2 regions of the Mesorhizobium sp. M0862 genome follow, and region 2 is predicted to be linked to the other one. Evidence: predicted binding sites of a transcription regulator. Region 2 holds the regulator's gene; the other holds the start of a gene.

Region 1 (3,754 bases), on a different contig from region 2:
GCCGTCCGGCGTGAAGCACGGGCCGGTCGCTTCGGCGCCGTGCGGGCAGGTGAACAGCAGCTTCGGCAGGCCGCGCGCCGCACCTTCGGTGTCGACGCCATAGACGCCGTCCGGCAGGTCGAAATCATTGGCGCCGTCCGTCGCCACCCACAGCCGCCCCGCCGGGTCGAAGGTGATGTTGTCGGGGCAGACGAACCAGCCATTGTCCGACGTATCCGGATGAAAAGTGGCGCCGACCTTGGCATCTTTCGGGTTGCCGCAGAGCACGAACAGGTCCCAGGCATACTTTTCCGCCGTGTGGTCGGCATCCGCGCCGCGGCCGCCGGGCGGGATCAGTTCGACAATATGGCCCCACAGGTTCTCCGGCCGCGTGTTGGCCGGATTGACCTTCGACTGGTCGCGCTTCTTGTTCTTGGTCATCACCGCATAGACGCGGCCGGTCACCGGATTGGTCTCGATGTCCTCGGGCCGGTCCATCGGCGTGGCGCCGAGCGCATCTGCCGCAAACCGCGTCTTCAACAGCACCTCGGCCTGGTCGGCAAAACCGTTCTCGACGGTAAGCTTGCCCTGGCCGTGCACCAACGGCAGCCACGTCATCGAGCCATCGGCATCGAAGCGGGCGACCGACAGCACGCCATCGTCGAGCAGATCGGCGCCGGAGGCCGGGTTGGCCTTGTCATAGGCCTTGGCCGAGACGAAGCGGTACATATATTCGAAATAGTCGTCGTCACCCATATAGACGACAACGCGGCCGTCCTTGTTGAGGACCACGGTCGAGGCCTCATGCGACATGCGGCCAAGTGCCGTGCGCTTCACCGGCTTGGACTGAGGATCGTAAGGGTCGATCTCGACCACCCAGTCGAAGCGGTTGGCCTCGTTCGGTTCCTTGTCGAGGTTGAAGCGGTCATGGAAGCGGCCGCGGCCATAGATGTCGGAGCCGTCGAAGCCGTAACGGTCGAGCAGGTCGCTAGTCGGCGCCTTTTTCGGGTCGCCGCCGAAAATGTCGGACACGCCTTCCTCGCAGGTCAGCACCGTACCCCAGGGGGTGAAACCGCCGCTGCAGTTGTAGCTGGTGCCGAGCACTTTGGTGCCAGTCGCGTCGGCCGAGGTCTTCATCAGCGCATGGCCGGCAACCGGTCTGGAAACGGTCATTTCGGTGTTGGCGGTGATGCGGCGGTTCAGCGGACTGTCGGCTACGGTTTCCCACTTGCCGTCCTTCAATTGCACCTCGACGATCGAATGGCCCATCGCGGCCATGCCGAGATCGACCTGTTCCCTGGTCATCGTCTTGCCGGCATCGCCCTCGGTCATCCCCGGAAACATCACATTGGGCGAGATGTATTCGTTGTTGACGCAGAGCAGGCCATGATCGGAATTCACCGTGCCCTTCGGCAGCGGCATGAAGGCGATGTAGTCGCAATTGTAGCCGAAGCGCTTTTCCTGTTCCTCCGCCGCGACCTTGTTGCCGTCGAATTCGGCGAGGCCAGCTGCAAGCGGATCGCCCCAGCGCGCGACGATGGTCGTCTCATAGCCTTCGGCGGCGGCATGGGTCTTGTCGTAGACCCGCTTCAGCTCGGGAAAGCCGAGCGTCGACTGCGCTGCGGCGGCATGCGTTTCGCCGGCAAACAAGGAGCCGACAAAGCTGCCGCCGGCAATCAGCGCGCCGGAGGCGAGGCTGCCTTTCAAAAGAGACCGGCGCGAGACGCGCTCGGCAATGATTTCGCGGATGACGGGGGAGGATGAAGACGGTGTATTGGCCATGGTGTCTGCCTCTCAGGGTGGATGTTACGGCGCACCGTTGCCCTAGTCTGCTTAGGCAACATTCACATGACATAAGAGGAAGGTTTTGCCGCAACTGGGCGCGGCACTACGCATCGCTCAGCCCTTGGTGCAGGTCGAGGCGGTGAAGGCGCCGTCGGGCTGCTTCAGAATGATGTCGAATGACGGGGCGGTCTCGCCGTCCAGTGTTGCCTGTGTCATGGAGACGGAGTTGCCACCGGTGGTATAGCCGCCCAGCGGCCCGAGCCAGGTTATCTCGCCATTGGCATTCATCTGATAGTTGTAGCCTTGCGTCGCGGTGCCGAATGTCACCGGGCCGGTATAGACATTGCCCTTGATGGTGATGTCGCCGAGGTTGAGGAAGGCGCCGAGCAGGTAGACCTCGCAATGATAGGTGCCGTCCGGAAGCTTGCCCTCGCTGAAATCGGCGCGCGCGGCGCCGCTCGTTGCCATCAGCAGCAGGATGCCGGAAATGCGTGAGATGCGAGATGTCATGACGTCTCTCTTTTGAAGGGCGAGCTTGCCCTATTTTTGCGCGGTGCCGCAACATTGTTCGCCCGGAAACCACGGCCGGAGATCAAAAACTAGGCATTTGTCTCAATTGGGCGAAAATTAGGCAAAAGTCGTGTGCGCTGCGCAAATTTGCCTCAATCAATTTTTACCGGCTGCCTTGTTGTCTCTCCAGGCTAATATACCAACGGCCTGATAACGCTCGGCTATTACATCTTTATGAGCGGCGCCTTCGCGTTTGGCACGGCAGTTGCTTTGCATTGTCGCGGTGCAATCAAACAGCTTGGGAGTCTTCGGTATGAGGGGTAATTTCTCCACAATAACAAAAATGTTTTCGGCGGGCGTGATCGCCGCCGGCCTGTCGATGTCGTCTCCGGCCAAGGCCGCCGAAGACACGATCAAGGTCGGCATTCTGCATTCGCTATCGGGGACCATGGCGATTTCGGAGACGACGCTGAAAGACGCCATGCTGATGCTCATCGAAGAGCAGAATGCCAAGGGCGGTCTGCTCGGCAAGAAGCTCGAGGCGGTCGTTGTCGATCCGGCCTCCAACTGGCCGCTCTTTGCCGAAAAGGCGCGCGAGCTGATCTCGAAGGACAAGGTCGCCGCCGTGTTCGGCTGCTGGACCTCGGTGTCGCGCAAATCGGTGTTGCCGGTGTTCTCGGAACTCGACAACATCCTGTTCTACCCCGTCCAGTATGAGGGCGAGGAAAGCGAGCGCAACGTGTTCTACACCGGCGCCGCCCCGAACCAGCAGGCGATTCCCGCTGTCGATTATCTCATGAGCGAAGACGGTGGCTCGGTGAAGCGCTGGGTGTTGGAAGGCACCGACTACGTCTATCCCCGCACCACCAACAAAATCCTCGAGGCCTATCTGAAGGCCAAGGGCGTCGCCGCCGAAGACATCATGGTCAACTACACGCCGTTCGGCTTCTCCGACTGGCAGACCGAAGTCTCCGCAATCAAGAAATTCGGCTCGGCCGGCAAGAAGACCGCCGTCGTCTCGACCGTCAATGGCGACGCCAACGTTCCGTTCTACAAGGAACTCGGCAACCAGGGCATCAAGGCCGAGGACATCCCGGTCATGGCCTTTTCGGTCGGTGAGGAAGAACTGGCCGGTCTCGATACCGCGCCGCTGGTCGGCCATCTCGCTGCCTGGAACTATTTCGAGAGCGTCGACACACCCGAAAACAAGAAGTTCATCGCCGACTGGCATAAGTTCATCAAGAATGACAAGCGCACCACCAACGACCCGATGGAAGCTCACTATATCGGCTTCAACATGTGGGTGAAGGCGGTCGAAAAGGCTGGCACCACCGATCCCGACAAGGTCATCGACGCCATGGTCGGCGTGTCCGTGCCGAACCTCACCGGCGGCTATTCGACCATGATGCCGAACCATCACATCACCAAGCCGGTGCTGATCGGCGAGATCCAGGCCGACGGCCAGTTCGAGACCGTGTCG
Region 2 (3,754 bases):
ACCTGATCGAAGTCAACATCAACAATCTCGCGGCGGTGCCGTCGATCGTCTTCGGTCTGCTTGGCCTTGCCGTGTTCATCAACTTCCTCGGCATGCCGCGCTCGGCTTCCTTCGTCGGCGGCCTGGTGCTGACCTTGATGACGCTGCCGACCATCATCATCGCCACGCGCGCCGCCCTCGCCGCGGTGCCGCCGTCGATCCGCTCGGCGGCGCTCGGCCTCGGCGCCTCCAAGATGCAGATGGTGTTCCATCACATCCTGCCGCTTGCCGCCCCAGGCATCCTTACCGGCACCATCATCGGCCTGGCGCGTGCGCTCGGCGAGACAGCACCGCTGCTCTTGATCGGCATGGTCGCTTTCGTCGCCGATTATCCGACGACGCCTTTCGATCCGGCGACCGCGCTGCCGGTTCAGATCTATATGTGGGCAAACGAGGCTGAGCGCGCTTTTGTCGAGCGCATGTCCGGCGCCATCATCATCCTGCTCGTCTTCCTCATGGCCATGAACATCACCGCGATCGTGCTCCGGCGCCGGTTCGAGCGGCGCTGGTAGAAAAAAGGCAATTTGGTATGAACATCATGACCGAACAGTCCCTTGAGAATGCAGTGGGCGACAAAATGAACGCCAAGTCGAACGAAGTCATCAAGATGCGCGGCGACAAGGTCGGCGTCTTCTACGGCGAGAAGCAGGCGTTGTTCGACGTCAATCTCGACGTCCGCCAGAACCAGGTGACGGCGCTGATCGGCCCGTCCGGCTGCGGCAAGTCGACCTTCCTGCGCTGCCTCAACCGCATGAACGACACCATCGATTCGGCGCGGGTGACCGGCAAGATCACGCTCGATGAAGACGACATCTACGACAAGAACATCGATGTCGTCGAACTGCGCGCCCGCGTCGGCATGGTGTTCCAGAAACCCAACCCGTTCCCGAAGTCGATCTACGAGAACGTCGCCTACGGCCCGCGCATCCATGGGCTGGCCAAGCGCAAGTCCGACATGGACCAGATCGTCGAGCAGAGCCTGAAGAAGGCGGCGATCTGGAACGAGGTCAAGGACCGCCTGCAGGAGCCCGGCACCGGCCTGTCCGGCGGCCAGCAGCAGCGCCTGTGCATCGCGCGCGCCATCGCCGTGTCGCCGGAGGTGATCCTGATGGACGAGCCCTGCTCGGCGCTCGATCCGATCGCCACCGCCCGTGTCGAGGAGCTGATCGACGAACTGCGCCAGAACTACACGATCGTCATCGTCACCCACTCGATGCAGCAGGCGGCGCGCGTGTCGCAGCGCACGGCGATGTTCCATCTCGGCTATCTCGTCGAGGAGGGCGCCACCGACAAGATGTTCACCAACCCCGACGACAAGCGCACCCAGGACTACATTACCGGCCGCTTCGGCTGAGCCGTCCGGCGGGTGGATTTTCAGGCACGAGGACCAAGATCATGGGTGAACATACCGTCGCCTCCTTCGATGAAGAGCTCGGGCAGATCAGCAAGCTGATCCGCGACATGGGCGATCTGGCAGGCTCGATGGTCAGCGGCTCGACCAGGGCGCTGCTCAATTCGGACAATGCGCTGGCACAGCGTGTCGTTTCCGACGACGCCATCATGGATGCGCGCCAGCGCGAACTGGACGACCGCGCCATCACGCTGATCGCCAAGCGCCAGCCGATGGCCAACGATCTGCGCGCCGTGGTCGGCTCGATCCGCATGGCCGGCGACCTCGAGCGCATCGGCGATCTCGCCAAGAACATCGCCAAACGCGTCGGCACCGTGGGCTTGAGCGTCACGCCGCGCGACCTCTCGCACTCCATCGATGCCATGGCGCAGCTGGTGCTGATCCAGGTGCAAGGCGTCGTCGAGGAATATGCCGCCACCGATGCGGCAGCTCTTGCAAAACTCAGGAATGACGACGAGCGCATCGACGTCAAATACACGTCCGTGTTTCGTGAGCTCTTGACCTACATGATGGAAGACCCTCGCAACATCACCGCCTGCACGCATCTCTTGTTCTGCGCCAAGAATCTTGAGCGCATCGGCGATCATGTCACCAACATCGCCGAAAATGCGTATTATGTGCTGACCGGCCAGCAATTGCCCGCCAATCGTCCGAAGCAGGACGAGACGGCGATGGCCACGCCGGCCTGATGAGGGTGAACTGCCTATGATCGCGCCACGCATCATGGTCGTGGAGGACGAGGAGCCGCTAGGCGTGCTCCTCCGCTACAACCTCGAATCCGAAGGCTATCACGTCGAGGTGGTGACACGCGGCGACGAGGCCGAGATCCGCCTGCAGGAAAACGTGCCCGATCTCCTGGTGCTCGACTGGATGGTGCCCGCTGTTTCCGGCATCGAGCTCTGCCGGCGGCTTAGAGTGCGGCCCGAAACCGAGCGGCTGCCGATCATCATGCTGACCGCGCGCGGTGAGGAAAGCGATCGCGTGCGCGGCCTGTCCACCGGTGCCGACGACTATCTGGTCAAGCCATTCTCGACGCCGGAGTTCATGGCGCGCGTGAAGGCGCTGCTGCGCCGGGCCAAGCCGGAAGTGCTGTCCAGCGTGCTCAAGGTCGGCGACATCGTGCTCGACCGCGAGTCGCACCGTGTCTACCGCAAGAAGAGCGAGATCAGGCTCGGACCGACCGAGTTCCGGCTGCTCGAATTCATGATGCGCCATCCCGGCCGCGTGTTCTCGCGCAGCCAGCTGCTCGACAATGTCTGGGGCGAGACGATCTACATCGACGAGCGAACCGTCGATGTCCATGTCGGGCGCTTACGCAAAGCGGTCAACAACGGCCGCATGCCGGATGTCATCCGTACCATTCGCGGCGCCGGCTACGCGATCAGGGAAGACTAGGATGCTGCGCGTCGCGCCGTTGCCGGCCATTCAGGCGACATGCTTGCCGGATTTGGCCTGAATGCCCGGCGCGAAAATCTCCTGATCGACGAAGCCGAGCGCGCGCATGGCACAGCCTTCGCGGATCAGCGGCAGCTCGTTGGGCTCGGTGTCGAAGGAGATCGATTTCGAGTGCTGGCCGCCGGCGGTCTGGGCGATCGCTTCGCGCAATGCCGGCTCGATCAGGTCGAAGGCGGCGGCGCTGACGCCAACCATGGCGACAGGCGCCGGGTCGATCAGCGCAAACAGGCTGCCGAGGCCGAAGCCGAGCGCCTCACCGGCCTTGCGATAGGCTTCGCGCTCCGGGCCATCGGTTTCGCGGGCGCGCGCGGCGAGTGCGCGCATATCAGCGTCGCCGATATCGACCGGCTCGGCATCTTCGCTCATCATTTTGGCGCTGCGCCAGATGGCGTAGTTTCCGGCATAGGCCTCGACGCAGCCGCGCCGCCCGCAGCGGCAGAGCGCGCCGCCCGGACGGTGGATCATGTGGCCGAACTCGCCGCCGGAGGAATGGGTGCCGGTGAACAGTTCGCCTTTCAGCACCAGCCCCATGCCGATGCCGTGCGACAAGAGGATCGCGATGAAATTGTCGCGGTAGCGCTCGGGCTGGCGCCATTGCAGGGCCACCGCCATCATATTGCAGTCGTTCTCCATGGTGGCAGGAATGCCGAATTCCGCTTCCAACATGTCGGCGAAGGCAATGTCGGTCAGTGGCGTGATTGGCGACCACAGCATGGCCCGCGCCTGCGAATCGGTGATGCCCTGGATGCCCATGGCAATGCGGGCGATGCTCTGGACATCGAGGTCCGGGTCCGCGAGACGCCGCCCGACGATTGCTACGCATTCGCCGATCAGCTCGTCGCGCGGCAT

What was found. Region 2 encodes PhoB, which activates phosphate uptake and scavenging genes when phosphate is short. Its sites were predicted from a motif close to TGTCATNNANCTGTCAT; they were not measured.
Region 1: NKI15_RS15810 (PhoX family protein) is a predicted target of PhoB. The motif match lies at 1,817-1,833, and genes of this name have one in related genera.

The regions. Positions count from the first base shown of each region.
Region 1 is NZ_JAMYOJ010000009.1:86,285-90,038, reverse strand. Features, by position in the region: gene NKI15_RS15810 (PhoX family protein) at 1-1,761, opposite strand, end outside; gene NKI15_RS15805 (hypothetical protein) at 1,879-2,274, opposite strand; gene urtA (urea ABC transporter substrate-binding protein) at 2,588-3,754, shown strand, end outside.
Region 2 is NZ_JAMYOJ010000007.1:188,618-192,371, reverse strand. Features, by position in the region: gene pstA (phosphate ABC transporter permease PstA) at 1-551, shown strand, start outside; gene pstB (phosphate ABC transporter ATP-binding protein PstB) at 569-1,393, shown strand; gene phoU (phosphate signaling complex protein PhoU) at 1,435-2,139, shown strand; gene phoB (phosphate regulon transcriptional regulator PhoB) at 2,156-2,845, shown strand; gene NKI15_RS13425 (ROK family protein) at 2,876-3,754, opposite strand, start outside.